4 regions of the Streptomyces sp. NPDC090045 genome follow, and region 3 is predicted to be linked to each of the others. Evidence: riboswitches for the same ligand, from Rfam matches in the RefSeq annotation. Region 3 holds a riboswitch; each other region holds the start of a gene.

Region 1 (5,182 bases), on a different contig from region 3:
TGGCCCGGATTGGCATGCCAGTACGACCAGTACGCGGAGGCCGGCGGGGTCAGGACGCAGTCGTCCTGCTGCGGCGTCGGGAACTGCTTGCCGCCCTGGAAACCGCTGTAGCCGATGCGGCAGATGAACGCCGGGCCGTCGTGGCCGGTGCCGGTCGTGGCCCAGCCGCCCTGGTTGAGCAGCTCGTAGCCGGTGGTGGGGGTCGTACCGCAGGAGCGGTAGACCGGACCGCCCCAGCGGCTGAAGTCCACGGCGAGGACGACGCCCGAGGAGGTGGTGCACTGGCCCATGGGCTGCGGGGCGGCCCCGGCCGGGGCCGCCGTGGCGGCGAACGCCGCCACCGTCAGCCCCAGCGCGGCAGCGGTACGGGCGAGGGCCCGCAGTGCGCGGTTGAAGCTCATGCTCCACTTCCCGTCCGGCGACGGCGCTTCGCGGCGCGGGTGATGCCCCAGCCGCCGACGGTCAACACCAGTGCGGCGGCGGCGAGCGTGCCGACTTGGGCGCCCGTGGAGGCGAGGGGACCGCTGCCCGCGCCGGAGCCGCCGGCAGAACCCGTGCCGCCGGCGGAACCCGCGCCGCCGTCGCTCTCGCCCGGCGTCACGATGACGGGCGAGCCGTTGCCGCCGGAGGTCCCTCCGGAGGTACCTCCGGACGTGCTGGGGACGGGCTCGGGGGTGGTGCCGCTGAGGTCGCGGGCCAGGAGGCCGAAGGAGATGCCGGTGGCGCCGCCGACCGCCTGGGTGGACGCGCGGAGGTCGGAACCGGGCTGGCCGCCCTTGGCGACGTTGAAGCCGCCGTCGCCGTTCTGCTGGCTCGCCAGGAACTTACGGGCCTTGGCGATCTGGGCGCCGTACTTGGGCGCGTCCAGCGAGAGCCCCTGGACGGCGAGGGCGGCGGAGTTGACGGAGTTCCCGGAGGCGCCCTGGAATCCGCCGTCCTCCTTCTGCTGCGCCGCGAGCCAGGCCAGCGCCTTGTCCACGGAAGCCTGCGAGGCGGCGTCGGGCAGCAGGTCGATGGTCATGGCCGCCATGGCGGTGGAGTCGACCTCGGTCGTGCTGGGCTCGCCGATCAGGCTGACCCAGCCGCCGGAGGGGTCCTGGAGGCTCTTGAGGTACGCGATCGGCTCGGCTGCGGCGGCCGTCTCGCCGGCGCGGACCTGCGCCATGACGCCGAGCGACTGCTTGAAGACGGAGGTGGCGTAGGCGTAGTTGCCCTTGGCCGCGCACTCCTGGCGGGTCGAGGTCTTGGCCTGACAGGTGATCTTGGCGAGTGCGGCGATCAGGTCCTGTCCCCCGAAGTTGCGGGGGTCGCGGCCCACGGCCTCGGCGAGCACGGCGGTCTTGCCGATGGAGCCGCCGCTCGCGTACTTCGTGCCGATGAGGGTCCAGTCGTGGATGCCGCGCTTCTGGCCGTCCTTGCCGCCCTTGTCCATGAAGTCGACGATGTTGCGCAGGGCGGTGTTGTTCCCGCCGGTGGCGGCGAGGGCGTACGCGCCGTCGATGGTCAGGCCGTAGTCGGCGAAGCCCGAGCCGGGCTGGCTCTCGTAGAAACGGCCCTGGACCAGCCGGGACGGGGCGGTCAGGTACGCGATGCCCTTCTTCGTGTCGGGCCCCTCACCGGCCGGCGGCGTGGTCGGGGTCGGGGGTTCGGCCGGCTTGGCGGTCAGGGTGACGAGATCGCTGCCGGCGCCCGCGATCGCGGCGGTCGCGGTGGGGTACAGCCTTGGTTCGGTGTCGTCCTCCGCGAAGCCGAATCCGCCCTTCGGGAGCTGGCGCTTGGAGAGCCAGGAGACGCCGGCGTCGGCGAACGCCTCGTCGCCGAGGGCACGCAGTGCCTGCGCGGCCCAGGCGGTGGCAGCCGGGTTGCCGGTGGTCTCGTAGGAGACGGCGGGCCACGCACCGGCCGCCAGCTGGGACCTCTTCAGGTAGCCGCGCGCCTTCTGGAGCACCGGTTCGTGTCCGCCGGCCCGTTCCAGGGCCAGGGCGATCAGGCCGGTGGCGCCGGCCTCGCTCTCGCACCCACCCTCGGTTCCGGGCCGGATGAGGACGCTGGTGAATCCGCCGTCCTCGCACTGGAGGACGGTCAGCCGGGCCACGGAGCCGGCCGGGGGCGTCACACCGGCATTGACCAGGGCGATGACGGCCATGGCCTGGGCGTCGGCCTGTCCCGTCGTACGGAAGTCGCCCTTGGTGAGGCAGCCTTCGATCGTCTCGCCGTCGCCGATGTCGCGCGGGCAGGCGTACTTGACGAGGTCGCCGAGCAGGTCGTGCCCACCGAACGCGCGCGGGTCCTTGCCGGTGGCCTCGGCGACCAGCGCGAGCCGGGCCGCGGCGGTGGCGTCCGGGATGCCGTCCTTGCCGGCCGGGTAGGCGTAGGCGTCGGTCTGTGCGGGCGTGGCGAGGAAGTCGGCGATCTTCTTCGCCACCGGGCTCTTGCGGTCGGCCGCCGTGAGGGCGAACACGGCCTCCGTGCTGAGGAAATGGTTCGGGGTGGTGGAGCCTTCGTCGACGACGCGGTCCCCCTCCGCCAGTATCCCGGTGACCCAGCGGGTGGCCGCGGGTACGTCGACCGAACCGGCGGGCACCTTGGGCGGGGCCGTCGGCACGGTCGGGTCGGGGGTGGTGAACCCCCGGACGTCGTCGGGGGTGAAGGACGGCTTGCCCTTGGTGCCGGCGATGTCGGTACCGCCGTAGACCCAGGCCTCCACATCGCCGGCCTTCGGCGTCCGGGCCATGGCACCCAGCTCGCTGTAGGACCACTTCCGCTGCCCGGGCGAAGCGGTCCAGTACGACCAGTAGGCCGTGGCCTGCGGCGTGAGGACGCAGTTCTCCTTGTCCGGCGTGGGGTACTGCGTACCGGTGCCCTTGCCTATGCGGCAGATGAAGGCCGGGCCGTCGTGGACGGTGCCCTCCGTCGTGAAGCCGCCGGTCTGCAGCAGCTCGTAGCCGGTCGTCGGCGTGGTGTCGCAGCCGCGTTCGACCTTGCCGCCGAAGGGACCGAAGTCGACCACGACGATGGCACCCTTGGTGGCCGTGCACTGCTCGATCGGGTCGGCATGGGCGGACGGGGGAACCGTGAGGAAGGCCGCTCCCGCACCGAGCGTCAGGAAGGCCGCGGTCACGAGGGAAAGCGAGCGCCGCCTCGTCCCCGACTGCCGTTTCGCCTGTTGTTCGGTCCCCACCGCGGCCCCTCGTCTCTGCCGGGCGGCTGCGTACGTGGCGATGCACCCCCGCACGGCCCTGTGGCCATGGAGAGGCTGCGACGACCACACCGCAATCCGCGACGGCGCTCTTCGTACTGTGACCCAGCCCCAGGCATTCCGGCTCACCCGGACGAACCGGGCCTACGGTTGCGGGTCAGCGCCGGAATTCGACCGGCTTCCCCTGGTACTGAGCAGTTATCAGCCGGAGTGCAACACGGATCCCGACGACGCGTCAAGGTGGCATGGGTCTCAGCGGACCGACCCGGACGGATGCGGTCGGCATCACGCACCGGGTGGCTGGCGGTCCCTTGATCACTCGGGTAGCGTCCAGGGCTGCCACATGGGGGAATCCGGTGCGATGCCGGAGCTGACGCGCAGCGGTGTGGGGGCGGCGGGGGCCGTTTCCGAGCCCGAATGCCCAAACGGCGATGCAGCACAGCAGCCGTACCACGCGTTCCGGACGGCGGCCCCCGGCATGCCCGGCCGTGCGTCCGTACGGCGATCGCGTGGTGCCCGGGACGGCCGGCGTCCGCCGATTCCAGGAGCAGGCCATGTCCCGTCCCCGTACGTCCCGCCGCCTCGCGCTCGCGGTGCCCGCCGCGCTCGGCGCCTTCGCCCTCACCGCGCTGCCCGCCTTCGCGACCTCGTCGCCGGCGCAGATCGCCACGTCCAAGACGAACGGCGTCGCCTACCTCAAGTCGCTGCAGGCGGCCGACGGTTCGTACGCCGGCGCCGGCCTGTCCAACGAGTGGGCGTTCAGCACCTTCGCCGCCGCCGGCACCGCGGTCGTCGACGTCGCCCCGGGCGGGGACACGACGAAGAACGCCCGCACCGTCTACCGGAACCTGCTGTCCACGGCGGGCTGGCCCTCGGCCTCCCCGGTGGTCACCGACTTCGAGCGCGGCACCCTCAACGCGTACGCCGCCGGCATCGACCCGGCCCGCGTGTCGGCCTCGCGCAACCTCATCGCGCACGTCTACTCCTACTGGCAGACCGCCGAGGCGGGCTACTTCGGCCCCTCCGGAAACTTCAACGGCACCGTCTTCGCGGCCCTTTCGCTGGGCGGCGCCAAGACCCAGGCCGGCGGCGCCCGCGTTCCGCAGGCGCTCACGGACGCGATGGTCACCCGCATCCGCGCCAACCAGCACGTCGACGGCGGCTGGACCTACAACAAGGCCGAGGGCAACCCCACCGTCCTCAACTCCGCGAGCGACGTCGACATGACCGGCGCCGCGATGGCCGCCCTGTGCGTCTCCGGCGTCCCCAACACCGACGCCGACGTCGTCCAGGCCAAGAACTTCCTCAAGAGCAAGCTCGTCGCCAACACCGGGGCCTTCAACTCCCTGTACGGGGTCAACACCAGCTCCAACGGCTGGGGCGTCGCCGGCCTCAACGCCTGTGGCATCAACCCGCAGACGGGCGACTTCCTCACCGCCAACGGCAAGACCCCGATCGACTTCCTGATCGCCAACCAGTACAACCCGGCGGGCGGTTTCAAGTACAAGCCGGCCGACACCGCCCCGACCGCGTACGCCTCCATCGACGCGCTGCGCGCCGTGGCCGGCGGCGGCTTCACCACGGCCCCGCCCGTCCCGGTCACCCCCGGCGCCCCGCAGTGGGTCGCCCAGTCCACCTTCACCGCCGGCACCGCCACCAGGCTGGCCCTGACCGTCGACGACGGCGCGGGCAGCCTCAAGGTCTGCTCGGTGGCCTTCACGCCGACCGGTACGACCACCACCCTCGGCGACGTCCTGAACGCGGCCACCAGCGGTGCCACCCCGGCGGGCTGCGTCACGAGCGTCACCCCGTCGTCCGGCACCGGCACCCTCACGAACGTCAACGGCAAGGCCAACAGCGGTGGCAACACCTGGAAGGTCAGCGTCGACGGCTCCGCCTTCGCCGGCGCCCTCCGCGAGAAGGTGATCAACGTGGGCGACACGATCGCCCTGCGCTGGGGCGCCTGATCCCCTCCGGGGGCGG
Region 2 (5,182 bases), on a different contig from region 3:
GGCTCTCCGGTCGGTCGGTGGGTCACCGGGCGGCCTTCCGTCGCATCAGCCAGAGGAAGAAGGGGCCGCCGACGAGGGCGGTGAGGATGCCCACCGGTATCTCTTCCGGGCTCATGAGGGTGCGCGCGGCCAGATCGGCGGAGATGAGGAACGCCGCACCCAGGAGCGCCGCGGCGGGCAGCGCGCGGCGGTGGTCGGCGCCCACGAGCAGCCGCACCACGTGCGGCATGATCAGGCCGACGAAGCCGATCTGCCCGCTGACCGCGACGATCGTGCCGATCATCAGGGCCACCAGCGTGAACAGGGCGCCGCGGAACCGGTGCACGTCCAGACCGAGGGCCGCAGCGGCCTCCTCGCCGGCCAGCAGGAGGTTGAGCGGACGGCAGACACCGAGGAGGACGGCCGTCCCGAGCAGGACCGCACCGACCGGGATCCACACCGTCGTCCAGGTGGTGCCGGCCAGACCGCCGAGCATCCAGCGCAGCGCGGACTGCGTCTTGTGCGGATCGTTCGAGGTGACGATCAGGAAGCTGGCCAGCGCCGACAGCACCTCGGCCGTGGCCACACCCGCCAGGACCAGCCGTACCGTCGTCATCCGGCCGCCGGAGCGGGCCAGGAAGTAGACGGCGACCAGGGCGGCCAGGGCCCCGCAGAACGCGGCCATCGGCAGGGTGAACAGCCCGAACACCGTCAGGTTCAGGACGAGGACGAGCACCGCGCCGACCGACGCGCCCGAGGACACGCCCAGCAGCATCGGATCGGCCAGCGGGTTGCGGACCAGTGCCTGCAGTGCCATGCCGGCCACCGACAGACCCGCGCCGACCACCCCGGCCAGCAGCACCCGGGGCAGGCGGACGTCCATGACGATCGTCTCGCGCACCGGGGTCCACGTCGGCTCGGCGAGGGACGGGTGCACGCGGTGCAGCAGGATGCCCCACACCTGGTCGGCCGGGACGCTGATCGAGCCGGCCGCGATGCCGGCGGTGGCGGCGCCGGCCACCAGCGCGCCCAGGAGGGCCAGCACGACGGCGTACGGGATCCCGGGGCGCCGCGCGGGGCCGGGCCGGCCTTCCTCGCGGAGGCCTGGCCGGGCCTCCTCGCGCAGGCCGGCCCCCACAGGTGCCGGGGCCTTCGCCCCGGTCACTGGACGAGGCCCGGGTGGAGCTGACGCGCCAGCGACTCGACGGCCGCCGGCACCCGCACGCCGACCACCGTGGAGGACAGCGGCAGGACCGCGAACCGCTGGTTCTTGATCGCGGGCACGTCCTTCAGCGCCGGATGGGCGAGCAGGAACTTCTTCTTGTCCTCGACGGACTGGTCGCCGTAGTCGTAGATGACGATGGCCTCGGGGGCGCGCTGCGCCACCTGCTCGAACGAGACGTCGCCGAAGGCCTTGTCCAGGTCGGCGAAGAGGTTCACCCCGCCGGCCCGCCGGATCATCTCGTTGCCGATGCCCTTGCCGCCCGCGGTGAAGGCCGTCTTGTCGCCGCTGTCGTACACGAAGAGCTTGACGGGGGTGACGCCGGCGAGCCCGGTCTCGACCTTGTCGAGGGTGGCGTGCAGCTTCCCCAGCCGCTCCTCGGCCCGCTCGGGCACGCCGAAGATCTTGGCGACCGTGCGGATCTCCTCGTCCATGGCGGCCACGTCCACCGGGCCGGTGGGGCACTCCTCGGTGTTGAGGCGGGTGTTGATCCCGGCCTTGGTGAAGGCGGCCCGGCTGCGTCCCTCCTTCTCGTCGAAGGTGGAGGACCACCCGCCGTAGACGAAGTCGGGCTCGGCCTCCAGGAGTGCCTCGAAGGACGGGTACTCCTTCGAGAGCACCTTCACGCCGTCGTAGGCGGCCTGGTACTCGGGGAGGATCTTGTCGTCGAGATAGCCCGTCCCCACCATCGACTTCTCCAGACCGAGCGCCAGCATCACCTCGGTCGCGTGCTGGTTCAGCGATACCGCGCGCTGCGGCGGACGCCGATAGGTGCTCGTCACCCCGCAGTTGGTGACCGTGACCGGAAAGCCCTCGGCGGTCGTGCCCGGCGAGGGGGCGGCGGAGGGCGTGGTGCCGCCTCCGCAGCCGGATATCAGCAGGGCGACGGCGAGCGCGGACAGCACGGCCTTCGGGTGGTTGCGGGGCATGGGTGGTGGTCCTCTCACCGCGGATGGTTCGGATGTTCTTGACGCCCCGTCGGGGGGCGCAGGGCGCAGGGCGCACAGGGGCCCGGGAGCGAACGGGCGCACGGAGCCGAGCGCGGTGCATCGCGCCACGGCTCGCGGGGACGGCAAGGCGGTGTCCCCGCACGGTGCACCACGGCGCCTGGGGGCAGGGCGTTGCACGGGCCCGCCGGGCGGCCCGTCGTCTACGAGGGGATCAGCCCCGGGACCTCGATGTCGACGTCGAGATAGGGCAAGCCGGTGTCGTGCTCAACGCACCCAGCGGTGGTGACGGTCTGGTCGGCCACGTCAACTCTCCTTCGCGAGTCGCGGCAGAAAGGTCCCGGGGAGGCGTGCCCGGGCCCCCGCACGACGCTTCGTCATGCGGGCAGTGGCAGGTCTTCGGACTCGCGGGCACGCCTGCCGGTCTCCCGGCGGGCACCTACTGGCCGTCGCTTCCCAGGACCGGATCCGGTCCCAGTGCGTATGACGGCGGTCGTTCCCGCTCACCGCTGCGGGGCAGTCCCGGATTCCCACCGGGTTCCCTCTTACGACGCACCCCGTCCGGCTGACGGGTGCGAACCAGCTGCGCTCACACCCTACCCGCGAGGCCGGTCCCCCCGGCCGCCCCGGCCTCCGGACGGCCTCAGTTCGCGGGTCGCGGGTCGCGGGTGGCGGGGGCAGTCGGGGCTGCGGGCGGGCGGGACCGTCGGCGGGAGACCGGCGGCCGGGCCGTCCGCGAGCCGCCACGCCGTGCGGATGGAGCCGATCAACTGCCGTGCGCTGTACGGCGACACCTCCAGCTCCTGACGGGCCTGGCCCAGGAGGTCCAGGTCCCCTTCCGGGCCCCGTGACGCCGCCTCGTCGCGGCGGCGGGCCAGGTCACCCTCGCCGAAGACGTCGAGCAGGGTCAGGGAGAACAGGACGTACGCCGACGCCTCGTCGATGAGGTTCCGGGTCACGTCCGGAATCTCCGCGGCCGCCTCCTCGCCCAGGTGCCGGTGGAGATCGTGGAAGGCCACGTGTTCCAGGGCCCGCCGGAGTTCGGGGGAGACGCAGGGGTAGCCGGCCCGCAGATCAGTCGCTGTGAGGGGAAGTGCATGCCTTCTGAACTGCGGTTTTCTCGCAGTGACTCAGGGCAGTCGACCTCTGAGCGTGTGCCAGTAGCGGCTGGCCCGTCCACCCCAGGACAAGCTCACCCGAGTCGAGAAGGCGATCGGCCAACTCCGTCGAGAGCGAGGCCGGTTGGCCGTCCGGGCCGTCGCCGAACGGGCCAGGGTCTCCGCCACGTTCCTCTACGAGAACACCGACGCGCGGTCCCTCGTCCAGCATGCCGTCGCCGACCACCGCAGCAGCCACGACCACGAAGTCCAGTAGGAGCACGAGCGGATCGAAGCGTCCTGGCGCGAACGCGCGCTCAACGCTGAGGAAGAACTCACCCGAGCGCAGAAGGTGATCTTCACGCAGCGGCAGTGGATCGGCGAGCTGATGGGCCAGATCCGCGACGTCGAACAGATGGTCCCCGGTAAATCCGTCCAGCAGCTCGTCACCGAGAACACCAGTCTCAAGCACCGCGTCCAGCAGCTGACCCAGGAACACCGCACGCTGCAAGAACGCCTCGAAGGCGCCCGGTCCAACCTCCGCTTCGCCGACAAGCGCATCGCCGATTTCGAAGCCCAACTCCTCGAACTGGACCACTCATGACCGAACCGCCCGACTCCGACCCGATCCGTCGCCAGGCCACCAGGAAGGTCTCCGCGACGATGTCTGCGGCGTCGTCGGCCTGGTCGGGCCGGCGTATGGCGAAGCCCAGGATCGGGTCGAGTGCTCGGCATAGAGGCAGCGGAGGCGCTCAGTCGGCACTGGCGTGGTCGCGGCTCATGACTCCCTCATGTCCGGCACCGGTGAGATCGTTGTACCGGCCGACAGCAGTCTCTCCGCCAGCGCGCGACAGCGCCTCCCGAGCTCCGGAGGGTCGAGTACCTCGAAGTCGTGCCCCAGCAGGAGTACGTGCATGAGCACGAAGTCGAGGCTGGCGGCGCCACTGAGCACCTCGCAGAGCTTGCTCCCTCGCCGTCGTACGACGGCCGCCGACGCCGGAATCTGCGCGCGCACCGTGTCGGCCGACGCGTGCACGAGGAAGCGCGCCTGGTGCGGGTAGACCCGACTCGCCACACCCTCCTGCACGTACGTTGCCGCGTCGGGCGCCGCGCGCGGGCGGAAGCGCCAGGTCCGTGCGGACGCGTCGGTCATCCGGTCGACGCGGAAGCTGCGCCAGTCGTCGCGATCGAGGTCGTAGGCGAGGAGGTACCAGCGCCGGTCGGAGGCGACCAGGCGGTAGGGCTCGACCCGCCGACGTCGCACCTCGCCCCCTGGAGGCACCTCCCGGACGAAGTCTGGGGGAGGGTAGTCGAAGCCTGCCTCGACCTCGTCGCGGCAGGCTCTGGCCAGCGTCATGAGCACCTCGGGATCGACCGGCGTGCGGCCTCCACCGAAGAACTCCACCGAGCCGGAGAGCGCGCGCACCTCGTGCCGAAGCCGGGTGGGCAGCACCTGGTCGAGCTTGGTCAGCGCCTGGAGTGCGGCGTCGCCGGCGCCGGCAACCGCGCCACCCGCGCCGGCGAGCAGCGAGACTGCGGTGGCGATCGCCTCCTGGTCGTCGAGAAGCAGCGGCGGCAGGTCCTGCCCCGGGCCGAGTTGGTAGCCGCCGCCGACACCCTGGCTGGCATGCACCGGATAGCCGAGCGTGCGCAGCCGCTCGACATCACGCCGTACCGTGCGCGGCGTGACCCCGAGCCGGTCGGCGAGCTCGGGGCCGGTCCAGACCTGGCGCTGCTGCAGCAGCCCGAGCAGGGTGAGCACCCGCTCCGTCGTACCCCGCTCGTTACCGCTTGCCCCGTCCATGCCGCCCACCCTGCCAGAAATAGCGGACCGATCCTGTCCGCCAGAGGTGCCAGGGTGGCTCCATGGACGCAAACGAACTCGACTGGAACCGGACGCTGCGCGAGCAGTGGGAGGTCCACTGGAACCATCAGCT
Region 3 (5,182 bases):
TGGCCAGGAGCGTGTCGGCGGCCTCCTTCGCCTCGGGCACACCGCTGCCGGACAGGCGGGCCACGATCTCCTCCACCGTGTCCGCGGCGTAGCAGTGGTCGATCCACTCCCGATGGCCGGGGAGCACGCCGCCGGGCGCGGGCGCGACGTACCGCTCCAGTACCTCGTGTACGGAGTCGCGCGCCAGGTCCGAGGCGAGCGCGGGCAGGTGCTCCGCGGGCACGAAGTGGTCGGCGAGCCCGCACAGCAGCGCGTCCGCCGCGCCGATCGCCGTCCCCGTCAGGGCCAGGTGCGTGCCCAGCTCCCCGGGCGCCAGCGACAGCAGCCAGGTGCCGCCGACGTCGGGGACGAAGCCGATGCCGGTCTCGGGCATGGCGACGCGGGAGCGTTCGGTGACGATGCGGACGGTGCCGTGGGCCGAGATGCCGACGCCGCCGCCCATGACGATGCCGTCCATGAGGGCGACGTACGGCTTGGGGTAGCGGGCGATGCGGGCGTTGAGGCGGTACTCGTCCCGCCAGAAGTCCGCCGAGGCGGTGCCACCGGAGCGGGCGTCCTCGTAGATGGAGCGGATGTCGCCCCCGGCGCACAGCCCGCGCTCGCCGGCGCCGCCGATGACCACGGCCTCGACGGCGGGATCGGACTCCCAGGCGGCCAGCGCCTCCTCGACGCGGAGCACCATGGCGCGGGTGAGCGCGTTGAGGGCCCGGGGACGGTTCAGGGTGAGGCGGCCGACGCGTCCGGCGGTGTGCACGAGGACCTGGTCGGAGCCGTCGGCGGCCTCGGAGGCTGCGGCTTCGGTGCTCATCGCACGGCCTCCGTGAGCCCGCGGGCGACGATGATGCGCATGACCTCGTTCGTTCCTTCCAGGATCTGGTGCACCCGCAGGTCGCGGACGATCTTCTCGATGCCGTACTCGCTCAAATAGCCGTAACCGCCGTGGAGTTGCAGGGCGCGGTCGGCCACCGTGTAGCCGGTGTCGGTGGCGAACCGCTTGGCCATCGCGCACAGCTGCGGGGCCAGCCGGTCGCCCCGGTCGAGCGCGTCGGCGGCCTGCCGGACCAGCGCGCGGGCCGCCGCCAGCTCGGTGGCCATGTCCGCGAGCCGGAACTGCAGGCCCTGCGCGTCCAGCAGCCGCGCCCCGAAGGCCTCGCGGTCGGCCAGGTGCGCCAGGCTGCGGTCCAGCGCGCTCTGCGCACCGCCCAGCGAGCAGGCGGCGATGCCGAGGCGGCCGCCGTTGAGGCCGTTCATGGCGATGCGGAAGCCGTCGCCCTCGGCCCCGAGCCGCCGGTCGGCGGGGATGCGGACGCCGTCGAGGACCACCTGGCGGGTGGGCTGGGCGTTCCAGCCCATCTTGCGTTCGTCGGGGCCGAAGGAGACCCCCGGATCGCCGCGTTCGACGACGAAGGCGGAGATCCCGCCGGCCCCCGCGCCGCCGGTGCGGGCCATGACGATGTACACCTCGGAGGCGCCGGCGCCGGAGATGAACTGCTTGACCCCGTTCAGGACGTAGCCCTCGCCCGTCCGCGCGGCCCGGGTGCGCAGGGCGGCGGCGTCGGAACCGGCGCCGGGCTCGGTCAGGCAGTAACTGCCCAGCGAACGGGCGGCGCACAGGTCCGGCAGCCAGCGCGCCCGCTGGCCGGCGTCACCGTAGCGGTCGATCATCCAGGCGACCATGTTGTGGATGGACAGGTACCCGGCGATGGAGGGGCACCCGGTGGCGAGGGTCTCGAAGACGAGGACCCCGTCGCTGCGGGACAGGCCCGAACCGCCGTGCTCCTCGCGGACGTAGACGCCGCCGAGCCCGAGGTCCGCCGCCTTGCGGATCACGTCCAGCGGGAAGTGCTTGTCCTGGTCCCAGGCGACGGCGTACGGGGAGAGCTGCTCCTGTGCGAAGTCGAGGGTGACCTCGGCCAGGGCGAGCTGGTCGGGGGTGAGGGTGGTGGTCACCGGGCTCATCCCATCGTCGGGATGGTGAAGCTCGCGCCCTCCTTCGCCCCGGAGGGCCAGCGCGAGGTGACGGTCTTGGTGCGGGTGTAGAAGCGGATCGCGTCGGGGCCGTGCTGGTTCAGGTCGCCGAAGCCGGACCGCTTCCAGCCGCCGAAGGTGTGGTACGCCACCGGGACCGGGATGGGTACGTTGACCCCGACCATGCCGGCGCCGACGCGGCGGGTGAAGTCCCGGGCGGTGTCCCCGTCCCGGGTGAAGATGGCGACGCCGTTGCCGTAGGGGTGCTCGGTGGGCAGCCGCAGGGCCTCCTCGTAGTCGGCGGCGCGGGCGACGCACAGCACCGGGCCGAAGATCTCCTCGCGGTAGATCCGCATCTGCGGGGTGACCCGGTCGAAGAGGGAGGCGCCGGCGAAGAAGCCGTTCTCGTGCCCGGGCAGGGTGAACCCCCTCCCGTCGACGACGAGTTCGGCGCCCTCGTTGACCCCGATGTCCACGTAGCGGCGCACCCGGTCCTGGGCGTCCCGGCTCACCAGCGGGCCGAAGTCGGCGTCCGGGTCGTCGGACCGGCCGATGCGCAGGGCGGCGATCCGTTCCGTCAGCCGCGCGACCAGCGCGTCGGCGGTCTCCTCGCCGACGGGCACCGCCACGGCGATGGCCATGCAGCGCTCGCCGGCGGACCCGTAGCCGGCGCCGATCAGGGCGTCGACGGCCTGGTCGAGGTCGGCGTCCGGCATCACGATCATGTGGTTCTTGGCGCCGCCGAAGCACTGGGCGCGCTTGCCGTGGGCGGCGGCCGTGGCGTAGATGTGCGCCGCGATCGGGGTGGAGCCCACGAAGCCGAGGGCCTGGACCCGCGGGTCCTCCAGCAGGGTGTCGACCGCCTCCTTGCCGCCGTTGACGACATTGAGGACGCCCGGCGGCAGACCGGCCTCCAGGAAGAGTTCGGCGAGCCGCAACGGCACCGAGGGATCGCGCTCGGAGGGCTTGAGGACGAAGGCGTTTCCGCACGCCAGCGCGGGCGCCGCCTTCCACAGCGGGATCATGGCGGGGAAGTTGAAGGGGGTGATGCCCGCGACGACGCCGAGCGGGCTGCGCAGCGAGTGCACGTCGATCCCGCCGCCGGCGTTGTCGGTGAACTCGCCCTTCAGTAGGTGCGGGATGCCGGCGGCGAACTCCACCACTTCCAGGCCGCGTTGGAGATCGCCGTGGGCGTCGGCGATGGTCTTGCCGTGCTCCGCCGACAACAGCCGTGCCAGCGACTCGCGTTCGCCCTCCACCAGCTGGAGGAAGCGGAGCAGGACGCGGGCCCGGCGCTGCGGGTTCCACTCGCCCCACTCGCGCTGAGCGGTCTCGGCGTCGGCGATGGCGGCCTCGGTGTCGGCGCGCCCGGCGAGCGGGACCCGGGCCTGGACGGCGCCGGTGTTGGGGTCGTACACATCGGTGAAGAGGCCGGATGCTCCGGTGACGTGCTTGCCGCCGATGAAATGGGTGAGTTCGCGGACCATGGTTGCCTGCTCTCGTCAGGTGTGGATCCGGGGACGGCACGGCGGACCGGCGGCCGCACCCGGGTCGGGTGCGCCGCAGGGAACGCCGTGGGACACGGCGGCTCGTCGGCCGCCGAGAGCTACCTGAACGCGGGGGTCGCCGCTCGCTCCGCCGGATCACCAGGGTCGTGGGTACGGACCGGTGCCATGCGTGTCTGCTCCATCCTCGTGGACAACACGGAACGTTCCGCGGCCGGTATCCTGACTCCCGGATCCCCGCGTGCCGCCCGCCTTCCCGACAGACCTCGTCAGTGGCGTGTGGATGGCAGCACACTCCCCGGTCACAGTGGCGGGACCGTGCCGGTTTCTCACCGGCTTCCCTGCACCGCGGACCTTGTTCAACGAACATATAGTTGGACGTCCTAGTAAGTCCACCCCACCACCCCGTGCACAGCGGTGCGCCTACAGTCGGGGCATGCGCATCGTCTCCCTGCTGCCGGCCGCCACCGACATCGTCGCCGAGCTCGGTCTGGCCGGTGACCTGGTGGGACGCACCCACGAATGCGACTGGCCGGCGGAGGCGGTCGCCGGTGTCCCGGTCGTCACCGCGGCCGAATTCTCCGCCGAGACGCTCAGCAGCCGGGAGATCTCCGACGCCGTGGGCGGCGCGGCGCACTCCGGATCCTCCCTCTACACCCTCGACACCGCGGCCCTGGCGGCCCTCGCCCCCGACGTGGTGCTGACCCAGGACCTGTGTGACGTCTGCGCCGTGTCCTACCGCGGGGTGTCGCAGGCGGTCCGGGTGCTCGACGCCGGTCCGCGGGTGCTCAGCCTGGAGCCCCGCACCCTGGACGACGTACTGGACTGCCTGGTCACCGTGGGGGAGTTGCTCGGCGTACGGGAGCGGGCCGAGCGGCGGCGCGGGGAACTGCGCGCACGGCTCGCGGGGGTGCGGCGGCTGACCGCGGGACGCGCCCGGCCCCGGGTGGTGGCCGTCGAATGGCTCGACCCGCTGTGGCCGGCCGGGCACTGGGTCCCCGAACAGATCGACTGCGCCGGAGGCGAGCCGCTGCTCGCCTCGCCGGGGGAGCACACCAAGGCGATGACCTGGGACGAGGTCGTCGCCGCACGCCCCGACGTGCTCCTCGTCCTGCCCTGCGGCTTCCCGCCCGAACGCACCCTGCGGGAGCGGGAGCTGCTCACCTCCCTGCCCGGCTGGGACGAGCTGCCCGCCGTACGCTCCGGCGCCGTCTGGGTCCTCGACGGGCCGGCGTACTTCAACCGGCCCGGGCCGCGCGTGGTGCGCGGCGCGGAGGTGCTCGCCCACGTGCTGCACTCCGTACGGGCCGGTGAGCCCGTGACCGCGGCGGAGGCCCGGCGGCTGGACTGAGCCGCCACGCCGGGCTGCGCCGCGCTGTGCCCCGCCGCGCCGTTCAGCCGCGTTCCGCGGTGACCGGGTACGGGATGAAGGTGCTGCTGTTCTCGTCGACGGCGAGGGTGCGGCCGAGCGGCGGGACCGCCCGCTGGGGGCAGTCGAGGCGCTCGCAGAGGCGGCAGCCCATGCCGATGGGCGTGGCCGCCGCCGTGTTGTCCAGGTCGAGCCCGTCGGAGTAGACGAGGCGGGACGCGTGCCGGATCTCGCAGCCGAGGCCGATGGCGAAGGTCTTGCCGGGCTCGCCCCAGCCGCCCCGGTGGCGGGTGACGGCGCGGGCGGTCCACAGGTGGCGCTGCCCGTCGGGCATGGCCGC
Region 4 (5,182 bases), on a different contig from region 3:
GAGCGTCTCGCGCTTGAAGAGGTTGGAGACCTGCGGCTCGATGCACTCGTACACGCCGGCGATCGAGGCGATGGTGGCCGTCGGGGCGATGGCGAGGAGCAGGGAGTTGCGCATGCCGGACTTCGCGACCCGGGCGCGCAGCGCGTCCCAGCGCTCCGGCCAGTTCAGCTCCACGTCGTAGTGGTCCGGGTGCAGGACGCCGCGCGCGGTGCGGGTCTGCTCCCAGGCCGGCAGCGGGCCGCTGCGCTCGGCCAGGTCGCACGAGGCCTCGTACGCCGCGAGCATGATGCGCTCGGAGAGCTTGGTGGAGAGGGCCTTCGCCTCGGGGGAGTCGAAGGGCAGCTTCAGCTTGAAGAAGACGTCCTGGAGGCCCATCGCGCCCAGGCCCACCGGGCGCCAGCGGGCGTTGGAGCGGCCGGCCTGCTCGGTCGGGTAGAAGTTGATGTCCACCACGCGGTCGAGGAAGGTCACGGCGGTGCGGACGGTCTCGTCCATCCGCTCCCAGTCGATCTCGCCGTCGACGACGAAGGCGCCGAGGTTGACCGAGCCGAGGTTGCAGACGGCCGTCTCGCCGTCGTTGGTGACCTCGATGATCTCGGTGCACAGGTTCGAGGAGTGCACGACCGTGCCCGGCTCGGCGGTCTGGTTCGCCGTGCGGTTGGAGGCGTCCTTGAAGGTCATCCAGCCCTGACCGGTCTGCGCGAGGGTGCGCATCATCCGGCCGTACAGGTCGCGGGCGGGCATGGTCTTGCGGGCCAGGCCGTCCGCCTCGGCCTTGCGGTAGGCGGCGTCGAACTCGTCGCCCCACAGGTCGACGAGCTCGGGCACGTCGGCCGGGGAGAACAGCGACCACTCGGCGTCCGCGTTCACGCGGCGCATGAACTCGTCCGGGACCCAGTGGGCGAGGTTCAGGTTGTGCGTACGGCGCTGGTCCTCACCGGTGTTGTCGCGGAGCTCCAGGAACTCCTCGATGTCCGCGTGCCAGGTCTCCAGGTAGACGGCGGCGGCGCCCTTGCGGCGGCCGCCCTGGTTCACGGCGGCGACGGAGGCGTCGAGGGTCTTCAGGAACGGCACGATGCCGTTGGAGTGGCCGTTGGTGCCGCGGATCAGGGAACCCCGGGCGCGGATGCGGGAGTACGACAGGCCGATGCCGCCCGCGTGCTTCGACAGGCGCGCCACCTGGTGGTAGCGGTCGTAGATCGAGTCGAGCTCGTCCAGCGGGGAGTCCAGCAGGTAGCAGGAGGACATCTGCGGGTGCCGGGTGCCGGAGTTGAAGAGGGTGGGGGAGGAGGGCAGGTAGTCGAGGCGGCTCATCAGCCGGTACAGCGAGGCCACTTCCTCGAGGGCCTGGACGCTCTCGTCCGCGGCGAGGCCACAGGCCACGCGCAGCATGAAGTACTGCGGGGTCTCGATGACCTGACGGGTGATCGGGTGGCGCAGCAGGTAGCGGCTGTGCAGGGTGCGCAGGCCGAAGAAGCCGAAGCGGTCGTCGGCGCCCTCGGCGAGGGTCAGCTCGACGAGCGAGTCGAGCCGGCTCGCGTGCGTACGGACGAACTCGGCCGTGCGGTCGGCGATGAGGCCCTCGCGGTGGCCGACCTCGACGGAGGCCGAGAAGGAGGTGGAGCCCTGGCTCGCGGCCTCGTCGCGCACGGCCAGCGTCAGCAGCCGGGCGGCGAGCTTCGAGTACGCGGGGTCCTCGGAGATCAGACCGGCGGCGGCCTCGGTGGCCAGCCCGCGGAGTTCGGCCTCGTCGGCGGCGGAGCTGCGGCCGCGGAGCGCGGCGGCGGCGACGCGCCCGGGGTCGGTGTCGGGGAGGTCCGCCGTCAGTTCGGTGAGGGTACGCAGCAGCGTGGCCCCCGGGCCCTCGGTGTTGTCGCCAGAAACGGACTCGGCGCGCGGTGCGGAAGGCGCGATGGTCACGGCGGGAGCTCTCCCTCGCTCGGCCCGGTCATCGGCGGAGCGGGGCGCGAGCGGGCGCATGCGGGCGTGGCGGGAACGCGTTCACACCGCATGGCGTCCACCGGCCCAACCGCGAGGCCCGGACGTGTCGGCACCCGGATCGGTCGAGCCGGGCGCGCTGTCGGCAGGTCATCGGACTTGGTGTCCGGTAGCCGGACACTTCATACCGTTGCGGGACAGTTCCGGATTCACACCGGATTCCCCTGCGGCGACAGCAGCCTTGAGCATACATGTGGGGGCGGCCGTATGCGGCAACCCCCACATGTAGTGTCGGCGTGGCTACAGCTTGAGTCGATACGCGAGGAGTGTCAGCCCCGGGATGGGCGCCCAGTCCCGCTCGGGAACGCGTACGAAGCCCAGTCGCGCGTAGATCCGGTGGGCGCCGGCCATGCTGTGCTGGGTCGAGAGCACGAGGCCCGTGACCCCCTCGATGGCCCGCGCCCGCTCGATGCACGCCCGCACCAACGCCTCGCCGGCGCCCTGTCCGCGCCCCTCGTGGGCGACGGCGAGCATCCGGAACTCCGCCTCGTCCGGGGCGGCGATGTCGGCGAGCGGACTGCCGGGCGCGGCGAAGGTCACCCCGCCCAGCACCCGCCCGTCCCGCTCGGCGACGAGCACCTCGGCCAGGGCGGCCCGGCCGGCGACGTCGCGCAGCACGTTCAGGTACGCGTCGTCCTCGTTGAAGTCCAGGTGCCCGTCGGCGAGGTAGGCCCGGGCGGTGATCTCACCCAGCTCCGCGAACTCGGCGGGCAGCGCCGTTCTGATGACCATGTCCATGCGGTCGAGTGTGCAGGACGGTGCCGGTGCCCGGCGCCATCGCTGATCGACCGCGCCAGGTCCGAGGTCTCGGTCCGCGCTGAGGAACGACGAAGGGCCCCGCCGTTTTGCACGGCGGGGCCCTTCGTTCCCGTCAGCAGCAGCGGAAGCCCTCGCGGGGGTCCGCCTCGCGGGCGTCCGTACGGGCGCGTTCGAAGGCGCGGCGGGTGAGGACCTCCGCGTCCGGGTCGTGGGAGCGGGCGTGGGCCACGTACCGGTCGTACGCGGCCTCCCCCGAGAACTCCCGTACGTAGAACCGGGCCCTGGCCAGCACGCTCCGTACGGTGCTCACGCCACCGGCTCCTTGACCTGCCCGCCGCCGGAATCGCGGTCCGCCGCGGCGAGCTCCGCCCGCTCCTCGGCCGTCGCGATCAGTCCGGCCGGGGCGACGATCTTCGACTCGGTCCACGGGACCTCGGAGAGGGTCGCCGACCCCGGGTCGCGGACGGCCTTCAGGCAGGTCCGGGCGGCGTCCGCGAGGACCACGATGATCAGGACGGCGAAGAAGGCGCACAGCACGCCGTCGACCGTGGCGTTGGTGACCACGGTGTGCATGTCGTCCATGTTCTTCGCCGGCGCCAGGACCTTGTCGGCGTCGATCCCGGCCTGGTACTTGTCGCGCTGGGCGAAGAAGCCGACCTTCACGTCCTCGGAGAAGATCTTCTGGTAGCTCGCGGTGAGGGTCACCGTGGCGTCCCAGACCAGCGGGACACCCGTCACCCAGGCCCACTTGAGCCGCCCGGACTTGACCAGCAGCGTGGTGCAGACGGCCAGCGCGACCGCGGCGAGCAGCTGGTTCGCGATGCCGAAGAGCGGGAAGAGCTGGTTGATGCCGCCGAGCGGGTCCTTGATGCCGACCCACAGGAAGTAGCCCCAGCCGCCGACGACGATCGCGCTCGCGAACCACACGCCGGGCTTCCAGCTGACGTCCTTGAAGGACTTGTGCACGTTGCCGAGGGTGTCCTGGAGCATGAACCGGCCCACGCGGGTACCCGCGTCGAGCGTCGTCAGGATGAACAGCGCCTCGAACATGATCGCGAAGTGGTACCAGAACGCCTTCATGCCCGCGCCGCCGATCACGGCGGAGAAGATCTCCGACATTCCGAGTGCGAAGGTCGGCGCGCCGCCCGTACGGGAGAGCAGGCTGGCTTCCTCGACGTCCTTGGCCGCCTGGGTGAGCGCCTCGGGCGAGATGGCGAAGCCGAAGTTCGTCACCGCCTGGGAGGCGGACTCGACGGTGGTGCCGATGACGCCGCCGGGGGAGTTGACGGCGAAGAAGAGGCCGGGCTCGATGATGCAGGCCGCGATGATCGCCATGACGGCCACGAAGGACTCGGTCAGCATCGCGCCGTAGCCGATCATGCGGACCTGGGTCTCCTTCTGGATCATCTTCGGGGTGGTTCCCGAGGAGACCAGGGCGTGGAAGCCGGAGAGCGCGCCGCAGGCGATGGTGATGAAGACGAAGGGGAACATCGACCCGGCGAAGACCGGTCCGTCGCCGCTCGCCGCGAAGTCGGTGACCGAGGGCATCTTCAGGGTCGGCATCGCGATGACCACGCCGAGCGCGAGGAGCGCGATGGTGCCGACCTTCATGAAGGTGGAGAGGTAGTCGCGGGGCGCGAGCAGCATCCACACCGGCAGGACCGACGCCAGGAAGCCGTACACGACCATCCAGATGACCAGCGTCTCCTTCTCCAGGGTGAAGGTGCCGGCGAAGGAGGACTCGGCGACCCAGCCGCCCGCGACGATGGCGAGCAGGAGCAGCGCGACGCCGATGACGGAGACCTCGGTGACCCGGCCCGGCCGCAGCACGCGCAGGTAGAAGCCCATGAAGACGGCGATCGGGATGGTCATGCCGATGGAGAAGACGCCCCAGGGCGAGTGCGCCAGGGCGTTGACGATGACCAGGGCCAGCACCGCCAGCAGGATGATCATGATGGCGAACACGGCGACCAGGGCGGCGGCCCCGCCGACGGGGCCGATCTCGTCCCGGGCCATCTGGCCGAGCGAACGCCCGTCGCGGCGGGTGGAGAAGAAGAGGGTGACCATGTCCTGGACGGCCCCGGCGAAGATGACGCCCGCGACGATCCAGATCGTGCCCGGCAGGTAGCCCATCTGCGCGGCGAGCACGGGTCCGACGAGCGGGCCGGCGCCGGCGACGGCGGCGAAGTGGTGGCCGAAGAGGACCCGGCGGTCGGTGGGGTGGAAGTCGACACCGTTGTCGAGGCGTTCGGCGGGGGTGGCCCGGGTGGCGTCGACCTTCAGCACGCGGTCCGCGATGAAGCGCGCGTAGAAGCGGTAGGCGATGGCGTACGAGCCCAGTGCGGCGGCCAGCAGCCACGCCGCGGAGATCTCCTCGCCGCGGGAGAGCGCGAGCACGCCCCAGCCGATGGCGCCGACGAGTCCG

Evidence for each region. Region 3 has a riboswitch for cobalamin ahead of ACIPYQ_RS23625 (CoA-acylating methylmalonate-semialdehyde dehydrogenase). Riboswitches for the same ligand answer to the same signal wherever they lie in the genome.
Region 1: it holds a riboswitch for cobalamin, as region 3 does, so the genes downstream of both, ACIPYQ_RS10000 (prenyltransferase/squalene oxidase repeat-containing protein) here and ACIPYQ_RS23625 (CoA-acylating methylmalonate-semialdehyde dehydrogenase) in region 3, are expected to answer to the same signal.
Region 2: it holds a riboswitch for cobalamin, as region 3 does, so the genes downstream of both, ACIPYQ_RS29335 (ABC transporter substrate-binding protein) here and ACIPYQ_RS23625 (CoA-acylating methylmalonate-semialdehyde dehydrogenase) in region 3, are expected to answer to the same signal.
Region 4: it holds a riboswitch for cobalamin, as region 3 does, so the genes downstream of both, ACIPYQ_RS21205 (ribonucleoside-diphosphate reductase subunit alpha) here and ACIPYQ_RS23625 (CoA-acylating methylmalonate-semialdehyde dehydrogenase) in region 3, are expected to answer to the same signal.

Annotation. Positions count from the first base shown of each region.
Region 1 is NZ_JBIVFA010000003.1:226,158-231,339, forward strand. It holds gene ACIPYQ_RS09995 (hypothetical protein) at 1-401, opposite strand, end outside; gene ACIPYQ_RS10000 (prenyltransferase/squalene oxidase repeat-containing protein) at 398-3,181, opposite strand; cobalamin riboswitch at 3,292-3,429, opposite strand; cobalamin riboswitch at 3,546-3,622, shown strand; gene ACIPYQ_RS10005 (hypothetical protein) at 3,754-5,166, shown strand.
Region 2 is NZ_JBIVFA010000013.1:23,954-29,135, reverse strand. It holds gene ACIPYQ_RS29345 (ABC transporter ATP-binding protein) at 1-53, opposite strand, end outside; gene ACIPYQ_RS29340 (FecCD family ABC transporter permease) at 23-1,039, opposite strand; gene ACIPYQ_RS29335 (ABC transporter substrate-binding protein) at 1,141-2,130, opposite strand; cobalamin riboswitch at 2,521-2,747, opposite strand; gene ACIPYQ_RS29330 (hypothetical protein) at 2,745-3,167, opposite strand; gene ACIPYQ_RS29325 (DUF6262 family protein) at 3,316-3,522, shown strand; gene ACIPYQ_RS29320 (hypothetical protein) at 3,598-3,849, shown strand; gene ACIPYQ_RS29315 (helix-turn-helix transcriptional regulator) at 4,024-5,049, opposite strand; gene ACIPYQ_RS29310 (DinB family protein) at 5,112-5,182, shown strand, end outside.
Region 3 is NZ_JBIVFA010000009.1:76,603-81,784, forward strand. It holds gene ACIPYQ_RS23615 (enoyl-CoA hydratase/isomerase family protein) at 1-808, opposite strand, end outside; gene ACIPYQ_RS23620 (acyl-CoA dehydrogenase family protein) at 805-1,959, opposite strand; gene ACIPYQ_RS23625 (CoA-acylating methylmalonate-semialdehyde dehydrogenase) at 1,956-3,455, opposite strand; cobalamin riboswitch at 3,668-3,846, opposite strand; gene ACIPYQ_RS23630 (cobalamin-binding protein) at 3,910-4,824, shown strand; gene ACIPYQ_RS23635 (short-chain fatty acyl-CoA regulator family protein) at 4,868-5,182, opposite strand, start outside.
Region 4 is NZ_JBIVFA010000007.1:343,215-348,396, reverse strand. It holds gene ACIPYQ_RS21205 (ribonucleoside-diphosphate reductase subunit alpha) at 1-1,920, opposite strand, end outside; cobalamin riboswitch at 2,065-2,197, opposite strand; gene ACIPYQ_RS21200 (GNAT family N-acetyltransferase) at 2,239-2,736, opposite strand; gene ACIPYQ_RS21195 (YbdD/YjiX family protein) at 2,870-3,067, opposite strand; gene ACIPYQ_RS21190 (carbon starvation CstA family protein) at 3,064-5,182, opposite strand, start outside.